4 regions of the Bradyrhizobium sp. STM 3561 genome follow, and region 1 is predicted to be linked to each of the others. Evidence: predicted binding sites of a transcription regulator. Region 1 holds the regulator's gene; each other region holds the start of a gene.
The links. Region 1 encodes LexA, which represses DNA repair genes until DNA is damaged. Its sites were predicted from a motif close to TGTTCNNNNTGTGTTCNG; they were not measured.
Positions count from the first base shown of each region.

Region 1 (8,008 bases):
TCCAGCGGTCGCTTCGTTACCGCGAGCTATCACAACCTGCCCGTATTGCCGGGGAGGCGGAGACGCAGTGTAGTCCCGCCGGGGCTGGCGTCTTATGAGACTTTCGGCTCAATCGACCGAACCGGGGCTGCCCAAGTCCTGCAAGTCCTGAGATGGAACGGGGTCGCCAACCGCGCTCGGCGATTTTGTCACGAACGAACGGAAAGGCCTCTCAGGCGTTGTGTGGGTCCAACGAGGATCCCGCCATGCAGAACATCGCAGAGCATATGGAAGTGATCGGCGCCGACGGCGTCCATGTCGGCACGGTCGACCGCGTCGAGGGCAATCGCATCAAGCTGACTAGGAAGGACAGTGGGGAAGGCAGCCACAAGGGGCACCATCACTTCATCGACAAGGGGCTCGTTGCCGATGTCGAAGGCAATAAGGTCCGGCTGTCCGCCAAGGCGTCGGTGGCCGTGACCATGGAAGAGGAAAAGTAGGGCCCGCCCGACTTCGTTCCTGATCTGTACCGCTATTCGCGCAGCCGCACGTTCCGGTAGCCTCCGCACCCGTCGCGTATCGTAAGGTGCAGGGGAACGGCGGAGCCGGGGCGGCCAGTACGCTCCCAGGGAGTTGCGGGGACGTGGCCGGTCGGCCGCGCCGCACCGGCTGGCGGCTTTGCGCCGGCGGGCTTTGGCGTCTGGCCGGCTAGCGTCGCAACGTTGCGCGAATGGGCCCGCGCCGAGGCCGGGCCTGGTCGGCTGTTGCCGTGGGTGCCGGTCGCCTTCGGCGGCGGCATCGCGCTTTATTTCGCCGCAGATCATGAGCCGGTGCCGTGGGTGGTCGTCGCGACCGCGGCCGTTCTCGCGCTTGGCGCCGTGCTGCTGCGGCGGAGCCGGTTGTTTGCGCCCGCGATCGTGATCGCGGCGGTCGCCGCCGGCTTTGCCACGGCGACCTGGAAGACGGCGCGCATCGCCCACATCGTTTTGGCCAAGCCGCTCTATTCGGTGTCGCTGTCGGGCTTTGTGGAAGCACGCGACATCCGCGAGCGCACCGATCGCTTCGTACTGCGTGTCAGCGCGATGGAGGCGCAACGCAGCGACGTGAAGCTCGAGCGCGTCCGCCTCTCGGTGCGCAAGGGCACGGCGCCTGAAGTCGGCAGCTTCGTGCAATTGAAGGCGCGGCTGTTGCCGCCGATCTCGCCGGTGCGACCTGGCAGCTATGATTTCTCGCGCGATATGTTCTTCCAGGGCATTGGTGCCTCCGGTTTCGTGATGGGCGCGATCACGGCTTCGGTGCCGCCGGATGCCGGCGGCTTGCGGCTGCGCTACGCCGCCTTCATGCAGGGCCTGCGCGATGCGATCGACGCGCGCATCCGCTCAACGCTCGAAGGCGACAACCGCGCGATTGCGACCGCGCTGCTCACGGGACGGCGCGATGCGATCAGCACGCCCGTCAACGACGCCATGTTCATCTCGGGGCTCGGCCATGTGCTGTCGATCTCCGGCTATCACATGGCGGTCGTCGCCGGCGTCGTCTTCTTCGCAGTGCGCGCGCTGCTGGCGCTGATCCCGGGACTGGCGGCCGGCTTCGCCATCAAGAAATGGTCGGCGGCCGCTGCGCTGGCGGCGGCAGCGTTCTACCTGCTGCTGTCAGGCGCGGAGGTCGCGACACAGAGATCGTTCTTCATGACCGCGGTGGTGTTGATCGCCGTGATGGTCGATCGCCGCGCCATCACCTTCCGAACCCTCGCTGTGGCCGCGCTGATCGTGCTCGCGGTCGCGCCCGAAGCGCTGGTGCATCCCAGCTTCCAGATGTCCTTCGTCGCGACGCTCGGGCTGGTGGCGCTGGTGCAGATCGGCATGCCGAACCTGCTTGCATCGCCCGATCATTCGACGACAGCGCGCATCGCGCTGTGGGGCGGCCGCGAGATCGCGATGCTGTTGCTGGCTTCGTTGATCGCGGGGCTTGCGACCACGCCCTATGCCGCTTTCCACTTCCATCGCGTGACGCCATACGGCGTGCTCGCCAATCTCGGCGCGATGCCGGTGGTCTCGGCGCTGGTGATGCCGGCGGGGCTTTTAGGGTTGCTCGCGGCGCCCTTCGGCCTCGACGGCGTGTTCTGGTGGCTGATGGGGATCGGCATTGACTGGATGGTCGCGGTCTCGCGCTGGGTGGCGGCCCTACCGGGCGCAGTTGGCCGCATTCCGGCGTTCGGAATCGCGCCGTTGATCGCGGCCAGCCTCGGGATCATCGTGATGGGCCTGTTGCGCACGCCCTTGCGCTTGTCCGGCGCCCTGGTGCTGCTGGTAGCGATCCTCTGGGGACTGTCGGTGCGGCAGCCCGATATCCTGATTGCCGGGGATGGCGCGAGCGTCGCGGTCCGGGGCGGCGACGGGCGTTTGCATGTGATCCGCGCGAGCAAGGATGGCTTTCTGCTGAGGGAATGGTTAGCCGCCGATGCCGATCCGCGCGATGCCGCCAACGCCTCGTTGGCGAGCGGTGTGTCATGTGACGAGTCCGGCTGCGTGGCGCCGCTTGCGGACGGGCGGCTGGTCGCGCTTTCTCTGCGCATCGACGCGCTGGCTGATGATTGCAGCCGCGCTGCGTTGGTGGTGACGGCGCGGCCCGCGCCGCCCGATTGCGCAGCGATGGTGGTCGATCGGTCGCGCCTTGCCAGTCAGGGCGCGCTGGCTCTGACGCAAAACGGAGAGGGTTTCTCGGTGCAGGTGGTGAGGGCGAGAGGCGCAAGCCGCCCTTGGCTGCCGGCCGGCGCCGGCGAGGGGGATTTCGACGGCAGCCTTGCGCCGAAGACGGCCGTGCCCCGCAATCGGGACGCAACGCCATCGGAGGCCGACTTGCAGGCTGACGATTGAGGATCGATGCGGAGGAGGCGCGGGATTCTGCAGGACGCAAACCATACCATCTCGCCGGCCTCAGCCGGCGATGGCATTTCAAGTTCTGGCCCTCGACAAATCGGCCGGGGGCGCGCCGACGATCAGCCGATCGGCAGGCGTGTGATCGTGGACCTCGTCTCGGCGACGATCTGCGGCTTGTGCTCGCGCTCGCCAACCGGCTGGGTCACCGGCAGTTGCAGCACGGTCGCGCGCTGGCCTTCGACGAGCTGCGTCACCAGCACGTACTTGCCGTCGGGAAATTCGATCGCGTCATGATGGCGATCGGGAATGTGCGGATCGATCTTGCCGAACTTGCCGACGCGGGAGTTGACGGTGCGCGTCCAGATCCAGCGGTTGTCGTAACGAACGTTGTCGGCGAAAGCGAGCTCCGTTCCCGGCAGCAGGCAGACCGCGACGGAGAGATCGGCTTCAGAGGCGAAGCCGCGTGTCGAGGTGCCGCGGAAGGTTGTCGTGACGATCGTCTCGCCGACTTCGGCAGGGCGCGTCGCGACGGCATGCAGGCTATAGTCACACATCGGGTGCTCCTCATGCGAAGATAGCAAGCCGCACCTCTCTTGGAGGCGCAGGCCTCTATCAGGGTGAAGCATACAACGTTCTGCTCGGTTGTGGGCAAATCTGCGGCTGGGCTTCGCGAGCCGCGATCACATTATCTTTCCCGGATTCGATAGGAACAAAGCCGACGCCTGTGCATTCGAACGGCGCCAATGTCAGCGCCCCGCGGGTGCTGACCGGCTCGCTTATTGCCGGCTCGATTGCGGAGAGCTGCGCATCACATTCCGCGCGTCGCGAATTCGTACTGGCTCGATTGCTTGCGCACATGGCGGTGCGACTGTGTGGCAATGGCCTGCGACGCTGATGCTGCGATCAGCGCTGCAATGATTGTCCATGAAACATCTGGCGGGTGGCGTCTCCTCGAAGCTGTGGCCGCGAAGCGATGTTGCTTCGTGCGGCGTGCCGAGGATCTCGCACCGGAAAAAGGACCGGATAGTCTGAGCAGAACCGGAAAGACCATCCAGCCAGAGCGGAAAATGATCCGCTCCAAGAGGTGTCCAACGACCGCAGACCGCTCAGTACTTCCGGTAGAGCCCGATCAGCTTGCCCTGAATCTTCACGCGGTTTGGCGGAAGAATGCGGACCTCGTAGGCGGCATTGGCTGGCTCGAGTGCGATCGAGGCGCCGCGGCGGCGGAAGCGCTTGAGCGTGGCCTCCTCGTCATCGATCAGCGCCACCACGATGTCGCCGGTATCGGCGCTCTCGTTGCGCTGGATCAGCGCCATGTCGCCATCGAGGATGCCGGCCTCGACCATCGAATCGCCGCGCACTTCGAGAGCGTAGTGCTCGCCCGCGCCGAGCATGTCGGGCGGTACGCTGATGGTGTGGCTGCGGGTCTGCAACGCCTCGATCGGCGTGCCGGCCGCGATGCGGCCCATCACGGGCACCGCGACGGGACGCTCGCCCTCGTCAACAGGCGGGCTGGAGCTCGCGCGCACCTTGCCGAGATTGCCCTCGATGACGCTCGGCGTGAAGCCGCGGCGATTGCCGGCAGCGGCCTGGAGTTCGGGCAGCTTGATCACCTCGATGGCGCGGGCGCGGTTGGGCAGGCGGCGGATGAAGCCGCGCTCCTCGAGCGCAGTGATCAGGCGATGAATGCCTGACTTCGAGCGCAGGTCGAGCGCATCCTTCATCTCGTCGAAAGACGGCGGCACGCCGCTTTCCTTCAGACGTTCGCTGATGAACCGCAGAAGCTCGTATTGTTTGCGCGTCAACATCTCGACCAAAGTCCCCCGGTTGATGTCGTTCGATTCCGAGACGATGAATTCAGCGATAAGCCGCTACATCCTCGAAACAAATCATGAACGGACACTATATGTTCGATATGTGTTCCGCAACTGCTTAATTTACGGTGAACGGGGCAAATCTCGCGGAATGCGTGTTCCGTGCAGCTCAGACGGGGAGCCGCAGCACCTCGCAAGGCGTGCCGGCCTCGGCCTTCGGCGCGAACGGCGCGCGTACGAGAAGTACCTGTGCCGCAGCGAGATTCGCAAGCAGAGAGGAGTCCTGATGGCGGACGGGAAGGGCGACGAGCGTGCCGTCGCCGCGCAGTTCCAGTCGCGCACGCAGATAATCCTCGCGCTGGTCATTGGCCCCGAGATCGCGGCCCAGCACGGCGCATTCGCGGCGATGATGAATCACCGAACGGCCTGACAGGGCGCGAATCAGCGGCACCATGAACAGGAAGGCGCACACGTATGATGACACGGGATTGCCGGGCAGGCCGATCACGCGCATGGCGCCGAGCCGTCCGTGCATCATCGGCTTGCCGGGCCGAATCGCGATCTTCCAGAACGCCATCGAGATGCCTTCGCCCTTCAGCGCCTGCTGAACCAGATCGTGATCACCGACCGATGCGCCACCGGTCGTGATCAGGATGTCGGCGCCGCTCTCGCGAGCGCGGCGGATGCCGGCGGAAGTGGCCTCCAGCGTGTCGGCGGCAACGCCGAGATCGATGGTCTCGGCGCCCTCGCTGCGGGCGAGCGCGTGCAGGGCATAGCCATTGGAATAGACGATCTGGCCGCGACCGGGCGCGGTGCCCGGCATCACCAGCTCATCGCCGGTGGCAAGGATCGCGACCCTCGGACGGCGGCAGACGGCGAGCTGCGGATGATTCATCGCAGCGGCGAGCGCGAGATCGCGCTCGGTGAGACGGGTTCCTTTGCGCAGCAGCACGTCGCCCTCGCGGAAGTCGACGCCGGCGGGACGAATGTGCCGTCCGGGAATCGCGGCTTCCTTGATCATGATGTGCTTGCCGTCGGCGACCGTGTCCTCCTGGATCACGACCGCATCGGCGCCGTCGGGAATAACGCCGCCGGTAAAGATCCGCACCGCTTCGCCGACGCCGACCGTTCCCGCGAACGGACGGCCCGCTGCGGCTTCGCCGATCACCGCCAGTCTGGAATCGATCGTTGCCGCGTCTGCCGCGCGCACGGCATAGCCGTCCATCGCCGACATCGCTTCCGGCGGCTGCGTGCGCCGCGCCGCGACGTCCCGCGCGAGCACGCGATGGTAGGCGGCGTCGAGGGCGACCGTCTCCTCGGCCAGCGGCTCTGTGCCTGCGAGCACGGCGGCAAGCGCGTCGGATACCGGCATCAGGGCCACGGCGAACTCCCGCAACAAATCGAACAAATCGAAGGACTCGGTCGGCAAAGTTCTAGCCGAGCGGAGGGGCTGAAGCAAAAGACCTCCTCAACCCGGCGAAAAGCCACACTTCCTTTCCGCACTGGCTGTCGATGACAAAACTGCTCGAAAAGGCACTTCAAGCCGTGCGGCGGCTTCCTGCGGATAGCCAGGACGAGATTGCGTGTTCGATATTGGCTTTGATCCTGACGTCGAAGCCCCGTTCCGCCGCTTCGAGCGAAGAGGCGCAGGTTCACGGAACGCGCGACCCACGATCTGATTAGCATTGCCGATTATGTTAGGGAGCACAGCCCGTAAGGCGCGTTGCGATCCTTGAATCGCTTCAACCGGCTGGACGAAAAGGCTGGCGAAATCGTCATTCTCACGATTCAGCATCCCGCACGGGAACGCGAGCACTCGGATGCCTAAGGTGGCTCAAGTCCGCCGCGGCATGATCCGGAAGGCGAGGCAGACCGGCACGAGGACGGCCATGGCGAGCACGAGAAGGACGAGCGCCACGGCCAGCATCGGTCAACGCTCCGTCGGATCGTCCGGACTGACGTCCGCGACGTCGGGCGCCCTGGGACCTTGATCCTTGTCGGGCAGCGGATCGGCCTGGGATTTCAGGTCGGCGGCCTTGCTGATCAGCTTGGCGGAGAGGTCAGAATCCGAGGTGGTTCTGGCGAATTCGAGCAGGAGCGAGGCTTGCTTGGTGAGATAGGTCTTGCCCAGCACGTCGATCAGTCCAATGTAGAAGTCCCAACGGACTCATGAGTCCGATGGGTGGTATTCCGTTCCCGGAACTCTGTATAAAAATGCACAAAGTGATTGGGTTCCTCATCGCGTGCAATTTAGTTTCGGGAACTGAGCACGAACCGGGCCTCCCGCGGCTCAGATACCCAGCGCTTTCAATGCGTTTCCGACGTCACGCGGCGAGGTGACATGCACGGTCTTCAAGCCGCGCGCCCGCGCTCCCTCGACGTTCTCGGCGAGGTCGTCGAAAAAGACAATGCGATCCGCCGGCACCCCGATCGCCGCCACGACGTGATCGAAAGCCTCCGCGTCCGGTTTGCGCAGTCCGATGCTGGACGACAAATACAGCTCGCGGAAATGGCCGAGCAGGCCGGCGTATTCTTTCGAGAAATAGTCCACATGCGGCCGATTGGTGTTGGAGAAGGCGTAGAGCGGCATCTGCTTCGCCGCGCGCGGCAGCAGCTCGGCGATATCTGGCATCTCACCGGCGAAGATCGCGTTCCAGCCTTCCAGGAACTGCGCGTCCGAGATGCCGATTCCGAGCGAGGCACGCAGCGAGGCGAAATAGTCCGCGTCGCTGATCTTGCCCATCTCGTGCAGCCGGTAGGCCTCGTCACGCACATAGCGCGCGACGATGGCCTCGGGCCGGCAGCCCGCATGTCCCGCCCAGCAGGCGATCGCCTTGGAGAAGTCGATGTCGAGCACCACGCGCCCGAGGTCGAACAGCAGCGCATCGGCGCTGCCGGGAGAGAGTGATGTCATTGCGTCCTTTTCACTTCAATATCGGCAACTCAGTAGCGATAGGGCTCATGGTCGAACAGCGGGAACGCGCTGAACACGCCGGGTGCGTTGGTGGCGGTCGCCGGATGCAGGCAGGATTTATCGATCTCGGCGAATGAGGTGGCGCCCAAGAGGCCAAGGCAGCGCAGCGCCTCGTCCTCCAGCAGCTCCAGCATTCGCGCGACGCCGCCTTCGCCGGCGGCCGCCAGCGCCCAGCACTGCAGCCGGCCGATGCCGACGAGGTCCGCGCCCGCCGCGATTGCCTTGACGATGTCGGTGCCGCGGCAAAAGCCGCCGTCGACCATGATCTTGGCGCGGCCCTTCACGGCATCGACGATCTCCGGCAGCACATGCATGGCGCCACGGCCGTGGTCGAGCTGGCGGCCGCCATGGTTCGAGACGTA
Region 1 covers NZ_CP120695.1:3,107,589-3,115,596, reverse strand. Annotated here, with positions in the region: gene P6U28_RS14605 (DUF2171 domain-containing protein) at 246-479, shown strand; gene P6U28_RS14600 (ComEC/Rec2 family competence protein) at 558-2,855, shown strand; gene P6U28_RS14595 (hypothetical protein) at 2,978-3,412, opposite strand; gene lexA (transcriptional repressor LexA) at 3,965-4,666, opposite strand; gene glp (gephyrin-like molybdotransferase Glp) at 4,842-6,053, opposite strand; gene P6U28_RS14580 (hypothetical protein) at 6,603-6,806, opposite strand; gene P6U28_RS14575 (HAD family phosphatase) at 6,963-7,586, opposite strand; gene P6U28_RS14570 (alpha-hydroxy acid oxidase) at 7,616-8,008, opposite strand, start outside.

Region 2 (8,008 bases), 3.7 Mb from region 1:
CCGGCGGCGTGCCGTCGCGCGCCATCGTCCAGCATCCCTACCGTCCTGAGGATCCCGGGCTGCTGCCGACCATTCGCCTGAGTTATTCGAAGATCGCGGCCGTCGCCGGGCCGTGCGGGCTGTGGCCGGAAGACGTCGGCCCCTCCATCCTCGACCCCGGCTACAACGAGAACCGGCCTTATTTCAATCTGGGCTGCGCCAGCCAGCGCAATCTCGCCGCGATGATCGACAACCCGGCCGACCTCGAGCAGCCGCGCGCCGAGACACCCGCCTATACCGCACGGCGCGACATCGCCTTCGACCGTTACCGCAAGGGCACGCCGATCGCGACGCCCTCTCCCGAATCCGACAAGGCCAAACTCAGCGATACCGGCAAATGACACGGCTTGACGAAGAAGACGCGGACGATCCGCTGCACCCCGACGAACATATCGCGCCTGTTCCTCGCATTTCGGTGCAAGCCTTTTGCGAGACCGAGCAGACGCTCAAGGCAGTGACCGCGGCGGGCCAGGATCGCCGGCTCGCCAAGGCTCACCTCACCGCCAAGGACGGTGGCCTCGCTGCAGCAATCGAAGCCTATGAATCGATGCCGACACCGAACGTGATCGTCATCGAGTCCGACGGCACGCGCGACATCCTGGAGGGACTCGACGACCTCGCCGGCGTCTGCGATCCCGGCACCCGCGTGGTCGTGATCGGCAGCCCCAATGACACCGCGCCCTATCGCGAGCTGGTGCGCCGCGGCGTCAACGACTACGTGGTCGGACCGGTCGAAACCCTCGACGTGGTCCGCTCGATCTGCAGCCTGTTCTCGGCGTCCGAGGCCATCATCACCGGCCGCGTCATCGCGGTGGTCGGCGCCAAGGGCGGCGTCGGCGCGTCCACCGTCGCGCATAATCTGGCCTGGACCATCGCGCGAGACCTTTCGCTCGATTCCGTCGTGATCGATCTCGACCTCGCCTTCGGCACGGCGGGTCTCGACTACAACCAGGACCCGGTGCAGGGCATCGCCAACGCGGTGCTGTCGCAGGACCGGCCGGACACGGCGCTGATGGAGCGCCTGCTCGCCAAATGCACCGATCGCCTCAGCCTGCTTGCGGCGCCCGCCACGCTCGACCGCGTCTACGATTTCGGTGCCGAAGCTTTTGACGCGGTGTTCGACACGCTGCGCATGACCACGCCGTGCATCGTGCTCGACGTTCCCCATCAATGGTCCGGCTGGACGCGACGCGCGCTGGTGAACGCCGACGATATCGTCATCGTGGCCGAGCCCGATCTCGCCAACTTGCGCAACACCAAGAACATGCTGACCGTTCTGAAGACAGCGCGGCCGAACGACCGGCCGCCGCTGTACTGCCTCAACCAGGTCGGCATGCACCGGCGCGCGGAGATCGAGGTCAAGGCGTTCGCCAAGACCATGGAGAGCCAGCCGATCGCGGTGATCCCGTTCGATTCGAAACTGTTCTCGACCGCGGCCAATAACGGCCAGATGATCGCGGAGGTCTCCAAGACCCACCGCACCACCCTCCTGTTCCAGAACATGGCGAACCGCCTCGCCGGCCGCGGCGACGTGAAGAAGCCGAAGCGCTCGCTGCTCGAGCCGCTGTTGAAGAAGCTGAAGGGCAGGTCAGGGCGCGGCTCGGCCCCGCATCGCAAGGCGTCATAGGGTACATCAGAGGGGCGGATTACTTGTCCGCCCGCTGCTGCTTCTTTGCCAGCAGCTGCTTCAGCGCCGCGACCTTGGCCGCTGCCTGGTCCGGCGGCAAATCTGCCTTCACGAGGATTTCGGCCTCGGCCTCGCGCCCCTGCAATCCCAGCACGAGGGCCAGATTGGCGCGGACCCGCGCATCGTTCTGATTGCGCTGATAAGCGCGGCCGAGCACCTGTTCGGCCTTCGACAGATTGTTTTGCAGCATATAGGACAGTCCGAGATTGGACAGCACGGTCGGCTCGTTCGGCACGATCTTCAACGCCGCGGCGTAATATTGCTGGGCTTCCTCGTTGCGGCCGAGCTGATCGAGCACCGCGCCCTGCGCCGACAGAATGCGCCAATCGGGATCCTCCGGCGAATGCGCCCGGCCGAGGACGTCGAAGGCCTGCTGGAAATTGCCGTTGTCGGCGAGTGCGCGGCCATAGCCGGCGAGCAGCGCCTTGTTGCCGGGACGGGCGAGCACGGCCTGCTCGAGCACCGCGACCGCCTGCGCGCGCTGGCCGCTGTCCCGCAGCGCCTTGCCGTATTCGATCGCGATTGCGGGATCGCTGGGCTTGGCACGATAACGCTCGCGAAGTGCGTCCATCTCCGGCCTGGCGTCGGCCTTGCTGTCGGCCTCAGCGACGGACGCCTGCTTGCCGCCGAGCGCACCGGTGACGTCCTCGATGCCGGTGGTCTGACAGCCGCCGAGGGCAAGGATCAGTACGGCGGAACACAGATATCTCGCCGGGGGAAAAGCGAGGAACGAACGCTTGGACATACTCTGATCACTCGGCAACTGATCAGAGATGCTTACCCATTAACGCTAAAGTCCCGTTAAGGAGGCGCGCCTGTTGAGGTTCAGTCGACGAATTCGGCACCGAATTCGCAGCCGATGCGCCAGCGCAGGCGGCATTGGCGGGAATAATCAGGCGCGAAGATGATGGTGAATTGCGGCGGCACTTCCAGGAATTCCGCCACCACTTTCACGCCGCCATCAGAAATATCCGTGATCGTGCAATCCCGCGGCAGCGAGCCCGCCCCAAAATGGATCTTGGCGAGCCGGCTGCACACCCGACGTTCGCTTCTCCGGCGATTTACCAGCATCTTGCTTCTTCACTTGTTAGATCACGGCCCATCCCGCGAGCCCAGGAGTAGCGGACATTCGTTGGAATGTGCTGAGGACGGAAGCCGGCATTCGAGACGTAGTCTCAGCGTCGCGTTTACGACTGATTAGGACTTGCGCGGGCTCTAAGCATTGTTCCTGTATTGTTCTTGCGAGAACGGCCGCCCTCTGCTACCCCTAATTGCAGGACAGGGCAGGCTGGTTCGGGCATGGTTCAACGGGTTTCTACCGTCGCCTTTGAGGGGATCGAGGCCCGCGCGGTCGACGTGCAGGTGCAGGTCGCGCCGGGCCTGCCGGCCTTCGCCATCGTCGGCCTTCCGGACAAGGCGGTGTCGGAGGCGCGCGAGCGGGTGCGTTCGGCGCTGCTCGCCTCGGGGCTGGCGCTGCCGGCGCGGCGGATCACCGTCAATCTGGCACCGGCCGACGTCCCGAAGGAAGGCAGCCACTACGACCTGCCGATCGCGCTCGGGCTGATGGCCGCGATCGGGGCGATCCCGCCGGATGCGCTGGCCGGCTTCACCGTGCTCGGCGAGCTCGGCCTCGATGGCTCGATCGCGCCGGTGGCCGGGGTTCTGCCGGCCGCGATCGGCGCCAATATGCGCGAGGAAGGGCTGATCTGCCCTGCGTCTTGCGGCTCCGAAGCGGCGTGGGCGAGCCCGGACATCCAGATCATTGCGGCTGGCTCGCTCATCCAGATCGCCAACCATTTCAAGGGCACGCAGGTGCTGTCGCGGCCCTCGCCTAGAGTGCATGAGGCCGCCGCCTCCACGCTCGACCTGCGCGACATCAAGGGCCAGGAGAGCGCCAAGCGCGCGCTGGAGATCGCGGCCGCCGGCGGGCATCATCTGCTCATGATCGGCGCGCCCGGCGCCGGCAAATCGATGCTGGCCGCGCGCCTGCCCTCGATCCTGCCGCCGCTGTCGCCGGGCGAGCTGCTCGAAGTCTCGATGATTGCGTCCGTCGCCGGCGAGATCGAGGGCGGCGCGCTGACGGCGCGGCGCCCGTTCCGCTCGCCGCATCATTCGGCCAGCATGGCCGCGCTCACCGGCGGCGGCGCGCGCGCCAAGCCCGGCGAGATCTCGCTGGCGCATCAGGGCGTGCTGTTCCTCGACGAGCTGCCGGAGTTCGATCCGCGCGTGCTGGATTCACTGCGCCAGCCGCTGGAGAACGGCGAGGTCGCGGTGTCGCGTGCCAATCACCGCGTCACCTACCCTGCCCGCTTCATGCTGGTCGCGGCGATGAATCCCTGCCGCTGCGGCAATGCGTTCGAGCCCGGCTATGCCTGCAAGCGGGGGCGCATCGACCGCTGCACCGGCGATTACCAGGCACGCATCTCCGGTCCCCTGATGGACCGCATCGATCTCCGCATCGAGGTGCCGGCGGTGACCGCCGCCGACCTGATCCTGCCACCGCCCGCGGAGGGCTCTGCCGAGGTCGCCGCGCGCGTCGCGGCGGCGCGCGACATCCAGCTCGCGCGCTATGCGGATGCAGGCTTGCCCCATGTCCGCACCAATGCCGAGGCGCCAGCCTCGGTACTGGAGGAGATCGCGAAGCCGGACGCGCAGGGCCAGAAGCTGTTGAGGGATGCCGCCGAGACCATGCGCCTGTCGGCGCGCGGCTATCACCGCGTGCTGCGGGTGGCGCGCACGCTGGCCGACCTCGACCATGCCGACAAGATCGGCCGGCTGCACCTCGCCGAAGCGCTCTCCTACCGCGCACTCGCGGAGGATGTGCGGCAGATCGCGTAAGCGCCGCGCGCGTCAACCCGGCGGTAACGAGTTTCCTTTACGCTCTGCAAACCATAAGGCCCAACGAGTTCTCCCCAGGGCCCGGCGAGTAGAGCGTCATGTTGCGTTTCAAGGTCCTGGCCTCGGTTGTTCCTGTATTGGCGGCTGCGGTGTTCGCCCGCGCCGAGATCGGATCGGTTTCGCATCCCTGCATCGCGCTGGGCGAAACATCGGTCGAGCTCACCTCCCTGTTCTGGACCGCCGGCGTGCATGTCGCCTTCACCGATGATCCTGCGCGGGCCACGGTGCGGGTCCAGATCACCGACGATGCGGGCGCTGCGGATTTCGCCGTGGTCGACGACGGCCTCGGCGACGAGCCGGACTCCTGCCAGGCCAATCCGTCGACGCGCCTTGTCTCGATTGCCGCGCAGCCGGTCGATGGCGGCCAGGTGATCTATCTCTCCAGCGAAGGACCTGCGGATTACCGCATCTATGTGCGCTCTAAGACGTTCTCGCAGCGCGAGGCGGCGGCGCTGATCGTCGGCGCCCGCGGCGGCCAACGCCATTTCCAGGCCGCCTCGCTCTGAACCGTTAAGGCCCCGTCAACCCTGTTTGGAGGCAGCGCCGAAGCATCAAGCTGTTCGCAAGGTCGGCAGGCCATCGTCGCTCGCGGCAGCGGGGTTTCAGGCAAGGGTCGGAGGCGATGGGTCGGACGTTCCGGATCAAGGTGCGCATGCGCCGCTTCAGGCGGCAGCATCCCAGGGTCGCCTTCGCAATCCGCTCCTTCATGATTTTCTCGGCGACCTTCGGCGGCGCCTATGGTTTCGTGACCGGCAGCCGGGCCGAGAATTCCGGCTACGATCCGCACGCCTTTGCGATCGGTGCGAGCTTCCTGTTCGCGCTCGCCTGCCTCGGCCTTGCGACGCTGAGCATGCGCCTGCGTTTCGTCAACAAGCGGCTGCGGACGCTCGCAGCCCACAACGAAGCGCTGATCGACCGCAATTGGGAGCTGAAGGAATCGGAAGAACGCGCCCGCAGCCTGTTCGAGCAGCAGGGCGACCTCATCGTGCTGCGCGACACGAGCGGCCGCATCACCTTTGCCAACGAGGCCTATTGCGCACTCGCAGGACAGACGCGCAGCGCGCTGGTCGGCACGCGCTTCGACTTCGACGTGCTGGAGCAGGGCGAAAGCGCCCGCGAGAGCAACGGCACGCGCATCCACGACCAGAAGATTGCAACCCCGATTGGCGCGCGCTGGATCGCCTGGCGCGAGGGCTATGTCCGCGTCGACGCCGGACAACCCGCCGAATTGCAGAGCGTGGGCCGCGACGTCACCGATCGCACTGAGACCGAACGCGCCCTCTCCGACGCGCGTGACCAGGCCGATGCCGCCAACCGCGCCAAATCGCGCTTCCTCGCGATGGCCTCGCACGAGATCCGCACGCCGCTGAACGGCATCATCGGCATGGGCGGCCTCCTGCTCGACACCACGCTGACGCCGGAGCAGGCGACCTATGCCAGGGCGGTGAAGACCTCGGGCGAAGCCTTGATGGCGCTGATCGAGGAGCTGCTCGACTATTCCAAGATCGAGGCCGGCAAGCTCGATCTCGATCAGCGTCCCTTCGCGCTCTCGACCCTGGTCGAGGAGATCACCGAGCTGCTCGCGCCGCGCGCGCAGGCGAAGGCGCTCGAGATCGCCGCCTATGTCGACGAGCGCTTGCCGCTCGAGGTGGTCGGCGACGCCGCACGGCTGCGCCAGGTGCTGCTGAACCTCGCCGGCAACGCCATCAAGTTCACAAGCAAGGGCGGCGTCGCGCTGATCGTCGAGCCCGGCATCTGGCCGAACGAGATCAGCTTCCTGGTCCGCGATACCGGCATCGGCATTGCCGCCGAAGCACAGCAGCGCATCTTCCGCGAGTTCGAGCAGGCCGACGAGCGCGTCGCCCGCACCTATGGCGGCACCGGGCTCGGCCTTGCCATCAGCGAGCGAATCGTCAAGCGCATGGACGGCCGGATCACGCTCACGAGCGAGCCGGGCAAGGGCTCGACCTTCGAGGTCGCGGTGCCGCTTCCGCCGTCGCAAGCCGGCGCCGGACAGACGCAATTTCCGAGCCCCGATCTCACCGGCAAGTCGATGCTCCTCGTCGCCGACGGCATCGAAGCCTCGTTGATCGCGCGGCGCCTCGAGCGCTGGGGCGGCCAGACCTGCATGGTTGCCGACGCGGCCGTCGCCGAAGCATTGCTGCCGGAACGCTCGTGGCACGCGGTGCTGATCGATCGCGCGATCGGTCCCGCCGTCGCCGACCATCTCGGTGACGCAGCCCGCGCGCATGCATTGCAGCGCCTCGTGCTGCTGACGTCGACCTCGCGCCACGAGAAGCTGTCGCCGGCCTTCACCGGCTTTCTGGTGAAGCCGCTGCGCGCGGCCTCGCTCGCCGCACGCCTCGCCCTGACGCCGGAGGTCGCTTCCCCCGATCTCGCGCCGGAGCCGCCGGCTGCATCCGCCGGCACAGCACCATCGAAAGGCCTCTCGATCCTCGTCGCCGAAGACAATGAGATCAACGCGCTGTTGATGCGCTCGCTGCTGACGAAACTCGGCCACCGCGTCGTCATCGCCGTCCACGGCGAGGCCGCGCTGGAATCCTGGCTCGCTGCCTCATCCGCCGGCACGCCCTACGATCTCGTGCTGATGGACATCCAGATGCCGCAGCTCGACGGCATCGAAGCGACCAAGCGCATCCGCGCACATGAGGCGGCCAGCGGCAGCCACCACACGCCGATCCTGGCGCTCACCGCCAACGCGCTGGTGGAAGATCGCTATGCCTGCTTCGAGGCGGGCATGAACGGGTTTCTGATCAAGCCGCTCGACCGCGAGAAACTGGAAGAGGCGCTGGCCGGGTTGGCCGCATCCCGACATCTGGCCGTCCCTAACCTCACGAGAACCTGAGTTCAGCCGGCAATAGGCAATTGGCAATTGAAGTCGATCGCGCTGCGCATCACCATCCTCGGGGCATCTGCAATAGAGGATTTGCGCATGAACGCGCTTGAGCCGCGCGTCCCTGGCTCGCACCAGCGATGGCGCGGGGCAGGTCGGGGGCAGAGCGGACCTTCGGGCCGACTGGCGGGACGATCCACTCTTCGGCACGAGCAAGAAAACGCGGCGCCGCGCGCTTGCCCGGCGGCGCTTGGGTGCTCTTGAAAACGGTGTCCGCCTGAGCCGCGCGCTTGCAATGCGGGCACAAGAAGAGATGCGCGATGATCGGGGTCGGCTCGTCTGCGAGCAGTTCCGAGCGGAACCACTTCATCTCGATATGGCAGTCCGGACAGATCGGTGCTTCCAGCTGCTCCGCAGCGCTTCTGAGACGATCAACCATGGTGTGCCCTCGCGTTTTCGAAGGCCATGACCCAATACCCCTCGTTGGTCTGCAACAAAAGACCCTCAGCTTCTAAATTCGCCTAAGGCGA
Region 2 covers NZ_CP120695.1:6,758,965-6,766,972, reverse strand. Annotated here, with positions in the region: gene P6U28_RS32110 (CpaD family pilus assembly protein) at 1-380, shown strand, start outside; gene P6U28_RS32105 (AAA family ATPase) at 377-1,666, shown strand; gene P6U28_RS32100 (tetratricopeptide repeat protein) at 1,686-2,471, opposite strand; gene P6U28_RS32095 (PilZ domain-containing protein) at 2,552-2,797, opposite strand; gene P6U28_RS32090 (YifB family Mg chelatase-like AAA ATPase) at 3,026-4,564, shown strand; gene P6U28_RS32085 (hypothetical protein) at 4,663-5,130, shown strand; gene P6U28_RS32080 (ATP-binding protein) at 5,247-7,490, shown strand; gene P6U28_RS32075 (hypothetical protein) at 7,540-7,917, opposite strand.
Region 2: a site for LexA is predicted at 2,950-2,967, ahead of P6U28_RS32090 (YifB family Mg chelatase-like AAA ATPase). Genes of this name have one in related genera too.

Region 3 (8,008 bases), 1.4 Mb from region 1:
CTCGCCGCCAGCCACACGCCCTCGGCGCGACTGCCCTTGAGCTTTGCGAGAACATCCAGCGCCTGCGCCGGGTCGAAACGATGCGGTAGCGTCAGGACCAGGAGCTGGCCTTCCGAAAACTCGAGGAGATCGACGAAAGTGAGACGGCACTCGCCCTTCTCGATCCGCGTGATGTCGTCGCCGCGCTTGCCCCGGGTGAGAAGCTGGCACAGCCGGCCATAGGCCGCGCGGTCGTGCGGATAGACCAGGATGTCGGGCGTGCCGTCGATGAAGACGATGCGGGCGCCGATCAGCAGTTTCGGCTTGTGCAGCACCTCGTCATTGTCGAGTTCCTTGTAGGCCCGCACCACACCGGCGAGCGTGTTGTGATCGGCGATGCCGATCACCGGAATTCCCAAAGCGCTGGCTTGATGCACATAGGCGCGCGGATCCGAGCCGCCACGCAGGAAGGAGAAATTGGTGGTGATGCCGATCTCGGCATAAGCGGGCGTATTCATGCGAAGAGACCATGCACATACCAGCCGGGAGAAGCGGGCTTGCCGTCGCCGTCGAACACCTCTCCCTCGTAAAGACCATCGCGAAAGATCCAGAAACGCAGGCCCTCGGCATCCTCGATGCGGAAATAATCCCGCGTCAGCTGCTTGCCGTCCTGCCGCCACCATTCCATCGCGATGCGCTCGGGCCCTTCCACCCTCACCACCGCATGCAGCGCACGCCGCCAGGTGAATTGGTGTGGCGGACCATCAGGCACGGTCGCGAACGGCACCTTGATCGGCTCCGGCTTGTCGAACAGCCTTAAGGGACGCAGCGGCGGCTCGCTCTCGGTGCGCGCCGGCCATTCGGCCTGCATGGCAGAGGTGAGATGATGCTGCGCCGATGCAACCAGCACCGCGCTTTCGGGGATATGGGTCTCCTGCGGCAGGTGCACGACGACGCGTTTTCCCCCGATGCGCGCGGCGATGCGGTCGATCAGCGCGGCAAGCTCGTCATTGTCGTGGACATGGGCATCGAGATCGCGCTGCTCCTGCACCACGATCTCGGTGCGGCTCGCCGACAGCCGCACCATATCGAAGCCGAAACCGGGATCGAGGGGATCGGCGAGCGCATCGAGGCGTTCGCGGAATAGCCGGTCGATCACGGCGCTTCGCGTCACCGGACGTCCGGTCTCGATCGTGATCGCCCGCACCACGCCGTCGGTGCGGAAGAAGGCGGCCTCCAGCCGCCGCGCGCCCTTGCCCTGCTTCTCCATGGACGTAACAAGCGTGTCGGCGAGCCGCGACAGCGTCATCGCAATCATCGTGTCGGTCGCGATCGGCTCGGCAAAGCGCTTCTCCACGATGTAATCGGGCAGCGGTTTGCGCGGATTGATCGGCGCATCGCCCTGTCCGAGCGCATGCGCGAGCAGGGTTGAGAACCGCGCACCGAACCGCGCCGTGATCTCGTGCGGCTCGCGCGAGGCGACATCGCCGATGGTCTTCAAGCCGGCGCGACGCAAGCCGGTGGTGATGGCCTCGCCCGCACCGAGCGCGGACACCGGCAGCCCGCTGATCGCCTCCGCCTCTCCGCCATCGGCCACGATGGTGCCGGATGCCTGCCGCGTCAGCGTGCGGGCGCAGACCGAAGTGCCCGCGATCGCCGCGCTGACGGCAAAGCCCTGCCGGCCGAGCGCGCGGACCAGTGTTCGCAACAGCGCGGCTTCGCCGCCGAACAGATGCGCGCAGCCGGTGATATCGAGGAACAGCCCGTGCGGCGCATCGAACGCCACCAGCGGCGTGAAGCGGTCGCACCAGTCGGCGATGTCGCTGAGCGTCTTGGCATCGGCGACGGTATCGGCATCGAACACCTTCAAGTCAGGACACATCGCCCGCGCATTGGCCAGGGGTTGGCCGATGTACAGGCCGAGGCGCTCGGCGGCCTCGTCCAGCGCATGGATCACCAGCGCATTGTTGTCCTTGATGACGACGATGCTCGGCTCATGATTGGCCTTACCCAGCCCGGCGCTGCTGAAGAAGCGCTGGATCCGGTCGATGGGCAGGCGCGGCAGCCACAGGCTGAGGATACGTCGACGGCTCGCTGAACTGGCACTCATCACAACTCCATTCCATGATCCACCGGCCGCAGGGGCCATGACGATTGCGCAAGAGCTCGGCATCGAACACCGGCGCGCCCCAGGCGCTCCACATCGAGCCCGGCGGCGAATGCGCCGCCCGCAACATCCATCGTGTCTCCGCGGTGGAGGGCAGCGGCTGCGCGGCCATGCGCAGCATCAGACCGGTAACGCCCGAGCCTTGCGCAGCGAGCGTCAGCTTACGGCTCGCGACGAGATCGAACTGCCTGATCTCGCCCCAGAGCTCGATCACGACGGCCCCCAGCGCATCGCAGGCGAGTGCATCGGCAGAAGTGCGCAGCGCGCTCTCGACATCGGCGGCACGCACCATCACTACGCGGCGCGGGTCGAGCCCGAGCTCGGCGAGGCCGCTCATCGACAGCGCGCCGGTTTCGATTTCCGAAAAATCCTGCCGCACCCACAACAGCGGTCGACGCGCGCAGACGCGCCCAGCAAGCCCCATGACGAAGCCGGTGGCGGCCGCGCCCTGGCGTCCTTCGCAAAACACCTCGTGGATTGCCGCGCGCGCCAGCCCGCCCTTCAGCGCAGCGTCGGCCTCGCTATGGCCGAGCGCGACGCGCTCGTGCTGATGCGCGACCTCCGCGGTCTCGATGCGCTCGATCTGGCCGCGCAAGATCGCAAGCGCGCTTCCACGTGCGCCGCTCATGCTCGCCGCTCCTTCAGAGATTGGTGCCGTGGTCCTCAAAAGAAGAACCAACGGCTGGCTCATTTGTTCATGATATGTTCTAATATAAAGCTAACGGCGGCCACAGAGTCAATCGAATTGCGCGCTCAGGGATTCATGAGCTGAATCAAGGGGATTCCAGGATGGACGTACAACGCAAGCTGGAGATTCTGGCGGATGCCGCCAAATACGACGCGTCCTGCGCCTCCAGCGGCACCGAGAAACGGGATTCCAGCGACGGCAAGGGCATGGGCTCGACCGCGCCAGGCATGGGCATCTGCCATTCCTATGCGCCGGACGGACGCTGCATCTCCCTGCTCAAGGTACTGCTGACCAACGCCTGCAATTACGATTGTCTCTATTGCGTCAACCGCGCCTCCTCGAACGTAGCACGCGCCCGCTTCACCATCGAGGAGGTGGTCAAGCTGACGCTCGACTTCTACCGGCGCAATTACATCGAGGGCCTGTTCCTCTCCTCCGGAATCATCCGCAGCCCCGACTACACCATGGAGCAGGTGGTCAGCGTCGCGCGAAAACTGCGCGAGGAGCATCACTTCCGCGGCTACATCCACCTGAAGACCATTCCCGAAGCCGACGACGCGCTGATCGCGGAGGCCGGCAAATATGCCGACCGCCTCTCCATCAACATCGAGATGCCTGAGGAGACGAGCCTGCAGCAATTCGCGCCGGAGAAGGACGTCCGCGCGATCCGCCGCACCATGGGCCGGCTGCGGCTCAAGCTCGACGAAGCCGAGGACAGCCGCAGCGCAAAAACCAAGGCAAAACCGCAGCGCTTCGCGCCGGCCGGCCAGAGCACGCAGATGATCGTCGGTGCCGACGCGGCCTCCGATCACACCATTCTCCACACCAGTGCCAATCTCTACGGCGCCTACCGGCTGCGGCGCGTCTACTACTCCGCCTTCAGCCCGATCCCCGATGCGAGCCGCGCTTTGCCACTGATACAGCCACCGCTGCTGCGCGAGCACCGGCTCTACCAGGCCGACTGGCTGATGCGGTTCTACGGCTTCGACGTCGGCGAGATCGTCGACGACAGCGCGATGCTGCCGCTCGACATCGATCCAAAGCTCGCCTGGGCGCTGCGCCATCGCGACCGCTTCCCCCTCGACGTCAACCGCGCCAGCCGCGAGGAACTGCTGCGCGTGCCGGGCTTCGGCACCAAGGCGGTCGAACGTATCATCGCGACGCGGCGCACCAGCACGATCCGCGTGGCCGATCTCACGCGACTGCACGTGCCGCGAAACAAGGCGCTGCCGTTCATCGTCCTCAGCGATCACCGCCCCTCACCGCATCAGCTCGACGCTGCCGGGCTGATCGAACGATTCAGGCCGAAAGCAACGCAACTGGGATTTGGCTTCTGATGCAGTACATCATCCTCGACACCGAAACCGATTTCGGCGGCTGGCGCAAAGCCGCGCGTACGCTCGTACTACATCATGTGGAGCCGCGCGATGTCACCTGGACCGTGCGAGGCGGCGAAGCAGAGTTATTCGCGCCATCCGCGCCGTCTCCGATCCTCGAGGTGAACGACGGCACCTTCAACGTATCCGCAAAATTCGTCGAGCTCGCCAAGGCCGCAATTCTGCACCGCGATGTCGAGCGTTTTGCGATCCTCTATCGTCTGCTGTTCCGGCTGAAGGACAACCACGATCTCATCGAGGTCGCAACCGACCCTGATGTCGCGCAGGTCACTTCCATGGCGAGAGCGGTCTATCGCGACGAGCACAAGATGCATGCCTTCGTCCGCTTCCGCGAGATCGGCCGCGAACGCCAGGCCCATTACGTCGCCTGGTTCGAGCCGGAGCATCACATCGTCGAGCTCGCCGCGCCGTTCTTCGCCAAGCGCTTTGTCGACATGCCCTGGTCGATCCTGACGCCCGATCTATGCGCGCATTGGGACGGCCACGCGCTCTCGTTCACGCCGGGTGTCAGCAAGAGCGAGGCACCGGGCGATGACCGGCTGGAGGAAACCTGGCGGCGCTACTACGCCAGCATCTTCAATCCGGCCCGGCTCAAGGTGAAGGCGATGCAGGCCGAGATGCCGAAGAAATATTGGAGGAACCTGCCCGAGGCTTCGATCATTAAGCCCTTGATAGAGGACGCCGAGCGCATGACCGGCGCCATGATCGCCAATGCCGCAACCGATCCGCATAAGCCTCAGAAGCGGCCGGAGGCTCCGATGAAACGCAAGCCAGCTGCCGACGATCTCGAAATGCTCCGCGAGGAAGCCGCCCATTGCCGCGCCTGTCATCTCTACAAGGATGCGACGCAGACCGTGTTTGGCGAGGGCCCGAAGAACGCCAACGTCATGCTGGTCGGCGAGCAGCCCGGCGACAAGGAAGACCTCGCCGGCCATCCCTTTGTCGGTCCGGCCGGACAGATGCTCGACCGCGCGCTGGAGGAGGCCGGCGTCGACCGCAAGAAGGTCTATGTCACCAATGCCGTGAAGCACTTCAAATTCGTGCCGCGCGGAAAGATCCGCCTGCACCAGAAGCCGAACACACCTGAGATCCGGGCGTGCCGGCAATGGTATGAGCGGGAAGTTTCGGCAATCCAGCCGGATCTCATCGTGGCGATGGGCGCCACCGCCGCGCAAAGCGTGTTCGGCAAGATCACCCCGATCGGCAAGAACCGCGGCCGGCTCATGGACCTTCCCGACGGACGCAAGGCGCTGGTGACGGTGCATCCGTCTTATCTGCTGCGGCTGCCCGATCCGGAATCCAAGGTGCTGGAGTATCAGCGCTTTGTCGATGATTTGAAGATCGCTGCCGGCTTGCAGAAGAAGGCTGCACGGGCCGCCTGAGTATTGGCAGGGAAACCAGAGCGGCGGCCTGCTGATAGCAACCTGCACCGGCGTCAGCTTCGCGCACGGCTCGAACGACGGCCAGAAGGGCATGGGCCTGATCATGCTGATCCTGATCGGCACCGTGCCGACTGCTTATGCGCTCAACCGCGCGCTGCCGGAATCCCAAGTCGCCCAGTTCCAGAAAACGTCCGACGCGGCATCCAAGGTGATCTCTCCCTCTCCCCGTTCTTACGGGGAAGGGCAATTGCCTTGCACATTCAGCACACGTCGTCATGCCCGGCTTGTCCCGGGCATCCACGTTCTATGCACTGCGTGGTAAGGCGTGGATGGCCAGGACAAGCCCGGCCATGACGCTGTGGTTACTGTCAGTGCCCGAGCCCGAACCTCATCGCCATTGCCTACAGCAAGCGGGACAAGGTGAACGACTCGGCATTACGACGCCGCGAGCTGTTCCTCGACCAGCTTCACCCAATACGACGTGCCGTAGACGATCGCCTCGTCGTTGAAATTGTAGGCGGGATGGTGCAGGCCGGCACTGTCGCCGTTGCCACAGAAGATGAAGGCGCCGGGCCGCGCTTCCAGCATGTAGGCGAAATCCTCGCCGCCCATCAGCGGCGCCATCTCGTGCACATTGGCCTCGCCCGCGACCTGCGTGGCAATGCGACGCGCCACCTCGGTCTCCGCCGCATGATTGTTCACGACGGGATAATTGCGCTTGTAGTGCAGGTCGATCTTGGCGCCGGTGATCTGTGCGACGCCGGCCACGACTTCATGCACGCGCTTCTCGACCAGCTTGCGCACTTCCGGCGACAGCGTGCGGATGGTGCCTCTCAACGTCGCGGTCTGCGGAATGACGTTGCGGGCGTTGCCGGCGTGGAATTCGCAGATCGAGATCACCGCGGATTCAAGGGGATCGACGCTGCGCGCGACGATCGACTGCAGTGCCGTGATCACCTGCGCGCCGACCAGCACGGAATCGACGCATTTGTGCGGACGCGCGGCGTGGCCGCCGACACCCTCGATCATGATGTCGACCTCGTCGGTCGCTGCCATGATCGGACCCGGCCTGATCGCGAACGAGCCGATTGGGATGCCCGGACCGTTGTGCATGCCGTAGACTTGCTCGATGCCGAAGCGCTCCATCAGGCCGTCCTTGACCATTGCCGCGCCGCCGGCGCCGCCCTCCTCGGCGGGCTGGAAGATCACCACGGCATCGCCGGCAAAATTGCGGGTCTCGGCGAGATAGCGGGCGGCACCCAGCAGCATCGCAGTGTGGCCGTCATGGCCGCAGGCGTGCATCTTGCCGGGCGTCTTGGAGGCGTAAGGCAGATTGGTCTGCTCCTCCACCGGCAGCGCGTCCATGTCGGCACGCATGCCGATGACCTTGAGCCCCTCGCCGGCTGGCCTGTTGCCCTTGATCACACCGACGACGCCGGTCTGGCCGAGGCCGGTCACGACCTCGTCGCAGCCGAACTCCCGCAAGCGATCCGCGACGAATGCTGCAGTGCGGTGAACGTCATACAGCAGCTCGGGGTGCTCATGGATGTCCCGGCGCCAGGCCTGAATATCGGGTTGGAGGTCGGCGACACGGTTCACGATGGGCATGGAGGGTCTCAAGCCTTCTTGGGAATATGGGAATACAGGACTGTCTATCATGCAAGCGTCAGTCCACCCAACTCCCTGGGATCGGGGTCTGGCCCTGACGAACGGACATGGCCGGGCTTGTCCCGGTCCGGCGGGTCTGCCTATTAGGACGGAACGTTAAGTGACCATCCGGGTGGAAACAGAATGCCAAGGCGGCTTGAAGGTGAGTTTGACTACATCGTCGTCGGAGCCGGGACGGCGGGCTGCATCGTCGCGAACCGGCTGTCAGCCGATCGCAGCAATCGCGTTCTCGTCCTTGAAGCCGGAGGCGACGACAATTGGATCTGGTTCCACATCCCCGTCGGCTATCTCTTCGCCATCGGCAATCCCCGTTCCGACTGGATGTTCAAGACCGAGGCTGAGCCCGGCCTGAACGGCCGTTCGCTGGCTTATCCCCGCGGCAAGGTGATCGGCGGCTGCTCGGCGATCAATGCCATGATCTCGATGCGCGGACAGGCTGCCGATTACGATCACTGGCGCCAGCTTGGCCTGACCGGCTGGGGCTATGACGACGTGCTGCCGCTGTTCAAGCGTATCGAGGACCACTTCCTCGGCGCCAGCGAGCATCACGGCGCCGGCGGCGGCTGGCGCATCGAGGCGCCGCGGCTGTCATGGGACATTCTCGACGCGGTCGGTGACGCCGCCGAGGAGATGGGCATCAAGCGCATCCCGGATTTCAACACCGGCGACAACGAAGGCACCAGCTACTTCCACGTCAACCAGAAGCGCGGCCGGCGCTGGTCCTCGG
Region 3 covers NZ_CP120695.1:1,667,413-1,675,420, reverse strand. Annotated here, with positions in the region: gene P6U28_RS07545 (error-prone DNA polymerase) at 1-497, opposite strand, end outside; gene P6U28_RS07540 (DNA polymerase Y family protein) at 494-2,089, opposite strand; gene P6U28_RS07535 (ImuA family protein) at 1,986-2,774, opposite strand; gene P6U28_RS07530 (putative DNA modification/repair radical SAM protein) at 2,936-4,171, shown strand; gene P6U28_RS07525 (UdgX family uracil-DNA binding protein) at 4,171-5,613, shown strand; partial or broken gene P6U28_RS07520 (inorganic phosphate transporter) at 5,639-5,830, shown strand; gene P6U28_RS07515 (M20 aminoacylase family protein) at 6,049-7,221, opposite strand; gene P6U28_RS07510 (GMC family oxidoreductase) at 7,405-8,008, shown strand, end outside.
Region 3: a site for LexA is predicted at 2,839-2,856, ahead of P6U28_RS07530 (putative DNA modification/repair radical SAM protein). Genes of this name have one in related genera too.

Region 4 (8,008 bases), 210 kb from region 1:
CCACCGAGTGGTGCTGCATGCCCGGTCGGCGGACCGCGCCGCGAGCATCGGCGAGCTCGCGGCGCGAGCCGACGCGATCGTCGTGAGCGACCTCCGCAGCACCGCCGAGGTCCGAGGCATCGCGGATCAAATCAACGCGATCGGCCGCATGGATGCGGTCATCCACAACGCCGGCGTCTACACGGAACGGAGCCGAGGCGCGACGCCGGACGGCCATGCCTCAACGCTTTCGGTAAACACCCTGGCACCGTACCTGCTGACGGCGCTCATCAAGCGTCACAAGGCCCGATCGTCGCTGACCTCAGCTGCTGCCCCCGCACGCAGCGCCGCCGCGGACGACGCCGCCAGAGCCAAGCCCAATGCGCCCCTCCGCGTAAGTTGCATCGCCCATCTCCCGATGCCTGATCGCGAAAAGTAACGTCGATGGTTTTGGTCCGTTCCAGGAGTCGACGGCGGCAGCCGGAAATCAAACATGGATCGGAAATTCTGCGGGATTTGTACGCCTCAGACGGGACAACTCCGTAAATTCTCCTATCCAGTGACGTCGCCAAAAACTGTCAATGACAGCCAAGCCCCGCGCCGCCAGGTCGCCCGATTGTACGAACGTCCCGGCCGTCGTCACTAAGCCGGCTGTGGCCGTCATCGAATTGATGGCGGCCCTTGGGCGTGAGATCGAGCCACATGAAGGCACCCATCAGATTTTCAATGCCACGGGAATAGGCTGAGTAGGTGTGGAAGATCTCGCCAGTCTCGTTTTTGGCAAAGATGCTGGCGCCCATCATATCTTCGCTGCTCTTGAGCGGGATCGTATCATAATTGAACTTGGCTGTGCCCGCGGCCAGGTCCTCCCTCTTGAATGACACGCCGAAATCATAGTTGAAGTCGCTGCCATAGGATGAGACCCACGGAAAGGTCCAGCCCAACGCGCGTTTCACTTGCTCGATTCGTTCGATTGGCGCGCGCGAAATCACGACAAATGACAGGTCGGCATCATCGAAGTGCTTGCGCGCGGCGTCGAAATGATCGGCGACGAATGAGCACCCTTTGCAGACGTGATCGGAGCCCGGGGTCAGCATGAAGTGATAGACGGCAAGTTGGCTGCGACCTTGAAACAGATCCGCAAGGGTGCACTTGCCATCCGGCCCCTCGAAGACGTAGGGCTTCTCAATCTTTACCCATGGCAACTCGCGGCGCTTTTTTCTAAGCTCGTCAAGCTTGTGCGTAATTTCCTTCTCTTCGACGAACAATGCCTTGCGTGCGGAAAGCCATTCTTCGCGCGAGACGATTTTAGGTGGGGAGAGGTCGCCTGCTGCCATCGTCAAGACTCCTCTGATTGTGGGTTCTAACGTAGGTCCTCGCCGGCCGGTTCCCGGCTTGCCTGGCAAGCGCAGCGATGGCATCGCCTGGCTTGAGCCGAGCATCGCTGGACCCAGTTGACCTGTTGTGAACACTCCCGGAAGGTCTCGCCGTTGCCATCGAGCACCTCGGCGATCGCATCCGTGGCTCTCGCTGGAGAGACGCCCGGCGGAGGATCCCGACGAGCGATATCGAACGCACGTTCACGCGCGAGCGGGTCGGCGCGGTCCTGCATCCAGGATTTTGCGATCCAAAATGCGCGCCGTCTCTGTTGCCTTCGGGGTCCAAGAATTGCCGTCGGCGAAGCGTTTACTGGGGGCGATGGCGCGATACCTCCCGTCAAACCGATCAATCTACTGATCGGCTTGACACTCGCCGTTCGTGTTCTCATTATGTTCTAGGCGAGAGTTTCCTCGAACATTGCAGGCGAACGGTCGAATGGCAACGACAGCCACGATCCTTCACGCGGATCTCGATGCCTTCTATGCTTCGGTAGAGCAGCTGCTTGATCCCTCATTGCGCGGCAAACCCGTCGCCGTCGGTGGTGGCGTTGTGCTTGCCGCTTCCTACGAAGCCAAGGCCTTCGGCGTCCGCGGAGGGATGCCGGGATGGCGAGCGCGCGAGCTCTGCCCGCAACTCATTTTTGTGAGCGGGCATTTCAAGGAATACCAACGGCTGGGCGATGCCGCCATCAAAGTGATCGGCGATTTCACACCGCTCGTGGAGCGGATTTCCATCGACGAGGCCTTCGCCGACGTTGCTGGCTGTACCCATCTCTTCGGCCCACCCGACGAAATTGCGAGGACAATCCGCCGACGCGTGCGGGCTGAGCTCGGCCTTCCGATTTCGGTCGGCGTGGCTCGCACCAAACATCTTGCAAAGATTGCGTCGCAAGTGGCCAAGCCCGATGGTCTTGTGGTTGTCGATCCGGACACCGAGCTGCAGTTCCTTCACCATTTACCCGTCGAACTGATGTGGGGAGTGGGCCCGGCCACGAAGGCGTGGCTGGCCGAGATCCGCGTGCTGACGATCGGGCAGTTGGCGACAACACCTGGATGGTCGCTCGAGCAGGTGCTCGGTCCCGCTGCGGGGGAGAAACTTGCGGCCTTGGCGTGGAATCGTGATCCACGGGAAGTTAAGGCGCACCGCCGAGCCCGCTCGGTAGGGGCGCAATCGGCGATCGGCAGGAAGCCCGCCAACGAGCAATTTTTTCGACCGACTCTGCTTCACCTTGCCGATCGAATCGGCACCCGGCTTCGGGCCAAGGCGAGGCCGGGTCGTACCGTGACGGTCCGTGTTCGCTTCGCCAATCTGAACTCCGCCTCGCGCTCGGTGACGCTAGACGTTCCGATCTCGACAACTGTGATCCTTGCCGAACTCGCGATTGACCTGGTGCGCGCCGTCCTCGCAGATCACCCTGACGAGAGGACTATTTCGCTCCTCGCGATCTCCGTGTCGCATCTCGAGGAGGACTGGGATCTACAGCTAGACTTTCCGCTTGGGCTTCACGATGAACCCCGTCGCCCCGGCAGCAAAATAGGCATGGCGCGTTGGGCAGCCGACCGTGCCGTCGATAAGATCCGCGATCGTTTTGGATCGGATGCCATTGGCTATGGCTCGGTGGCGCTAGGCATCTTTCGGTCGGTTCCTGACGAGTTTCGCGAACTCGCCGAAAAGGACCTGTGACCGTCGTCGGTCCATGGGAAAAGGCCGCAGCATCGTGCGTCAGCGCACTGGCACGAGAACACCGCAACGAATTGGGTGAAACGGCCGTGAACAAAACGTGGCGGTAACGCTTGCTACAGCAAGAAAGATCAATAGCTTAGAAGATGCTCACTGCGTTCGGGACGCAGGGCATCCCTCAGTCAGATCGCAACTTGAACCGAATGTCGGTATCGGTGGTTGCGCCTCCACGATTTGAACCTGCTGCAGTATACAGGCGGCCACCCGTGTGCGGTCGCGCGCAGGAGCTGCGGCAAACGAGATGAGCTATCGAGGAACTGCTCATGCGTCACTCCTCGATCGGGTATTCCCAGATCTTGCCGTTGCGAGCGGTCTGATTAAGCCATTTCTCTGCAGCCTGCTTTGACGCGAACAGCTTGGCCCAGGAGGAGTCGCCAATTGCCCTGGAGCTCTCATCAGCGAGATAGATCCAAACTGACGTTTGCCGCTGCCCGCCTTCGATCTCGTACTCCCACGCAACGCCCTCAGGGTCGTGCTGGTCGAGCCATTTAGTGGCGTCGTCCTCAGAGGCGAACACCTTCGCCCATTCCACGTCGCCAGCCTTCCGCTGTGTTCCGTGATCGTAGTCATTGAGGTAGAGCCACGCCGTCCTGCCGTTCCGACGCAGCTCGGCCTGATGCGCAACCGCGGCGTTGACCTTCCGTCGGTCGGTGCGGTCCTCCTTAGGCATAGACATCAGGCTGGCGTAGATGTCGGACGGAAGGCCGGGTTTTTCACCTGGCGGGCTTTTTGCCCCATTCAATCCAGTGGTCAAATGCGTCCGTCATGTGGATCTCCTCTTCGCCCGGAACGGACTGTCGATTGTGAACGCGTCCGGCCTGATTACTTTCTCGATAAGCGTCCAGGGTTACGGGTGCAGCAATCGGAAATCCTTCGCGTCCGCGGCGAATAGGTGCCGATCGCGGTGGTGCCACGTCCGTTGCGGAGATAATCTAGGAAGATCCGGTTGCTGCGCTTTGCCTGCGCCGAAAGGATGTAGCGGCCGGGATCGCGTGCCGCGAACTCAGAGCAAAGCCCTCGCGCGACCCGATGCGCCTGGTCGTGCAGCATCGGCGCCTCAAGCGGCGCCATCAGGTGAACTCCTTTGCCACCGGTCAGCTTGGGCCAGGTGTCGAGCCCTTCGCGTCTCATTAGCGTGCGTAGCTCAAGCGCCGCTTCAGCCACGGCATTCCATTCGACGCCCTCGCCGGGATCGAGGTCGATCACGATGCGATCTGCGTGCTCGAAGTCCTCTACGGTTGAATTCCACGGGTGCAGCTCGGCGGCTCCGATGTGAACCAGTCCAAGAAAGCCATCTAGGCTATCGACCCAGAGGCGCGTGCCTTCGCCACCCTCGCGCTTCTGGATGTGAAGCTGATGCACGGCCCCGGAATCTCCTTCGGAAGCGGCCCCTTGTGGTAATAGGTCGTGCCGTGCACGTGCCGCACCAGCTTGAGCGGACGGTGGCCGAGATGCGGCAGCGCCTTCTTCCATACACGTTTCCAGTAATCTGCGAGTTCTTCCTTGGGGGGGGGACGGGCGCGTCGGGCAGAAGCTGGAGGATGTTTTCTCTGGGCACGTCGAGCTTTGGCCGTCCGACGGAGGATGGCACCAGCCGGGGGGCTTTCACCTTCCGCAATGCCAGATCGTCCCGAAACCCTTTGAAGACTACTTCGCGGAGCAGGCCGTCGTCTGTCAGCGCGCCATACTCCACCTCGATATCCACCGTCGGTTCAACCCAGGTCGCCTTCGGCTTCTTGATACGGACATCGAGCGGCGATGTCCGTCGGATTAGCGGATCCAGCCGCTCGCGCAGTTCGCGCGCGCTCGTCTCCGTGTACCCGGTCCGGACCTTACCGGCGTAGACGAGCCTGCCGTTCTCCCGGCGGCCCACGTAGAGCGAGGCGATCTTGCGCGGACGGGCTCCCAGTTTTTCGACGAAGGCGACGATCGGGAAGGTCTCGCTCTTCTTGCACTTCAGCTTGATCCAGGTCTCCTGCCGGCCTGAGCGGTAGGGCCGTCCAAGCCGTTTGGCGACGAGACCTTCCAGGCCGAACTTGCAGCCCTTAGCGAAGATCTCGTCTCCATCGGCCTCAAGAGCCTCGACGTAGATGAATGTCTCCGGTGCTCCCTTCAGAAGCTCTTGCAGCAGGCGCTTGCGATCCTCATACGCGGCGTCACGAAGATCGTAACCGTCAAGGTAGAGGAGGTCGAACGCGTGGTAGCGCACACGCGCGCTGCGCTTGGGCCCGAGCTGGCGTCGAAGCTGCTGGAAATCGGGCAGCCCGCCGCTGCCGTAGACGATGGCCTCGCCGTCGATGATCGCGCTCTTCGCCTTGAGTCTATGGGCTGCAGCTGCAATCGAGGAAAACTGCTCAGTCCAGTCGAGCCCCGTGCGCGAATAGTCTGTGACGTCGCCAGCATGGAGATGGAGTTGAGCGCGATATCTGTCGGCCTTAATTTCGTAGACCCAGCCCTCACCGCCGGGCGGATTCTCGCGCAGCGTGGGATCGCACGGCTCGATGTAACCTGGAATAGCGGTTTTGCGGGCGCCGGCGACCCGCGATACTCCCGAACGAGACTGACGCAACGCCACGGCACACATGCGGACTCAACGTGTTCACGCTGATTCGTTCCTTGGTAGTTGATCGTTTCGGCGGGAACGCGAGAGCTGATGGCTGCTCGTGACCGGAGCTACGTTATTTGTCGGCGCGCTAGCCGCCGGTTGCGAAGCCTGGGAAGAGCATCATGCCGCCGTCAATGAACAGGGTCGCGCCTGTGACGTAGTCGGCGGCATCCGACACCAGCCAGGTCACCGCCTGGGCAATATCGTCGGGCTCGCCTATGCGCTTATACGGGACGAGGGTCATCAGGCTTTCGTAGGCTTCTTTGGTCTCCCAGGCCGGCCGATTGATCGGGGTGCGAATGGCGCCCGGCGCGATCCCGTTGACGCGGATGGCGAGCGGAGCCACCTCCTGGGCTACGCTTCTCATCATCTGCATGACGCCGCCTTTGGAGGCCGCATAGTTGGCGTGTCCTGCCCAAGGTATCTCCTGGTGGACGGAACTCATGGAGACAAGCTTGCCCGCCGCGACCGAAATGTCCTTCACGACACCTCGTCGCTTGAATTCACGTATGGCTTCCCACAGTCCAAGGCGCGGATCGCATCCAGCGCGGCATTCGTGCAGGGCTTCATCCCGCCCGACTATCTGCTCGATGGGATCTTGCAACGGCGCTTCTGCTACTCATTCACCGCCAAGACCGGGACCGGCAAGACCGCGATCATGCTGCGCCTCGCCGCGCATGTCGCGCTCGGCAAGCCGCTCGGCCAGCACAATGTCGAGAAGGGCAAGGTCCTGTACTTTGCCGGCGAGAACCCCGACGATATCCGAATGCGCCGGATCGTCATGGCGGTGGGGATGGGTTTCGAACCCCAGGACATCGAGGTCTACTTCATCGCCGGCACGTTCAAGATCTCGAAGATGCAGGCGCGCATCCGGCAAGAGATGGAGCAACTCGGCGACTTTGCGTTGATCGTGGTCGACACCAGCGCGGCTTATTTCGAGGGCGAGGATGAGAATAGTAATGCGCAGGCGGCTGCCCATGCCCGACGACTCCGAAGTCTTTGTGAGATGCCAGGCGGTCCGTGCGGCTTGGTCGCCTGCCACCCCCCCAAGAACGCCACCGATGACAAACTTGAGCCCCGGGGGGGCGGCGCCTTCCTCGCCGAAGTCGACGGCAACCTGATCGGGCGCAAGGACGACAGCGCGGCCTCTGTGCACTGGCAGGGCAAGTTTCGCGGTCCCGAGTTCAACGAGGTCTCGTTCATGCTGAGGACCGTGACGCATCAAGACCTCGTCGACAGCAAGGGGCGCATGATCCCGACCGTGATCGCCGAGCCGCTGAGCGAGACGGCCAAGGAAGAGATGGCCGCAGTCAGCCGATCGCATGAAGAAGACCTTCTGCGGATCATTGCCAGCAAGCCGGACTCGTCGCTGGCGATCATGGCGCTTGCAATGGGCTGGAAGATGCACGACGGCCGGCCGAACAAGGTCAGGGTCTCGCGCAAGCTGCAGGCGATGGTGGGCGACGGGCTCCTCAGGAAGAAGGAGCGCGACGGCTACAGCCTCACCACCAAGGGCCAGAAGGCCCTCGAAAAGATCACCGAATAGGCCCGGGGCGTTGCAGCCGTAACATACGCCCCCTCTAAGAAGGGGGCGTGTTACGTTACGAGGTTGCACCTATGCCGTGACCATGTTTCGTAACATAGGCGCGTAACAGATGTTACGGCTTAACAACAAGCACTTAGGACGGATCGTAACGTCGCGTAACATCGCATGTTACGATCGGAACTCTAGATTAGGGTGCGTCGTGATCGTAACACACGTCGTTACGACTGGCACTCAGCGTCGAGGAGCGCGCTGGCGTTCCCGGCGTCAGCCCGCTCGGCAGGCGGCCGGGATCATCGGAATCCCTGGCCGGCTTCAAATCGGAACAGGCCGCCGGCTTCGCTCGGAATCCACGGCCGACTTCGTCGGAATACGCAATTTGTTCCTAGCATCCCTGGCCGGTCCGCTCAGGTTGTCGGTCATCGGCCAAGCCCAGGGCGTGAACACCAGCACGGTCAGCCGATTGAAGCAGGGGGACCTCTCTTTTTTATTGAGGGGAATATCGCCGTGGGGATGCAGGCGTCATTCACGGTCCGGTGCTGAACCGCGGCGAGCATGGTGACCGACGCGGCGATCAACGGGCAGGGGATTGCGCTGGCACGCACGACGCTGTCAGCATGGGATCTGATCAATGGCCGGCTGGTGCTGCCGGTCCCTGAGTCATTGCCTCTGTCCAAGACCTATTGGGTGTGTCCGGAGGCGACGGCGGCCCTTCCGAAGATCGCGACCTTCCGCGAATGGCTTCTTGCTGAAGCCGTAGC
Region 4 covers NZ_CP120695.1:3,314,752-3,322,759, reverse strand. Annotated here, with positions in the region: partial or broken gene P6U28_RS15570 (SDR family NAD(P)-dependent oxidoreductase) at 1-277, shown strand, start outside; gene P6U28_RS15565 (DUF899 domain-containing protein) at 558-1,316, opposite strand; gene dinB (DNA polymerase IV) at 1,795-3,042, shown strand; gene P6U28_RS15555 (hypothetical protein) at 3,368-3,853, opposite strand; partial or broken gene ligD (DNA ligase D) at 3,863-5,683, opposite strand; gene P6U28_RS15545 (SDR family oxidoreductase) at 5,793-6,188, opposite strand; gene P6U28_RS15540 (AAA family ATPase) at 6,261-7,250, shown strand; gene P6U28_RS15535 (LysR substrate-binding domain-containing protein) at 7,803-8,008, shown strand, end outside.
Region 4: a site for LexA is predicted at 1,739-1,756, ahead of dinB (DNA polymerase IV). Genes of this name have one in related genera too.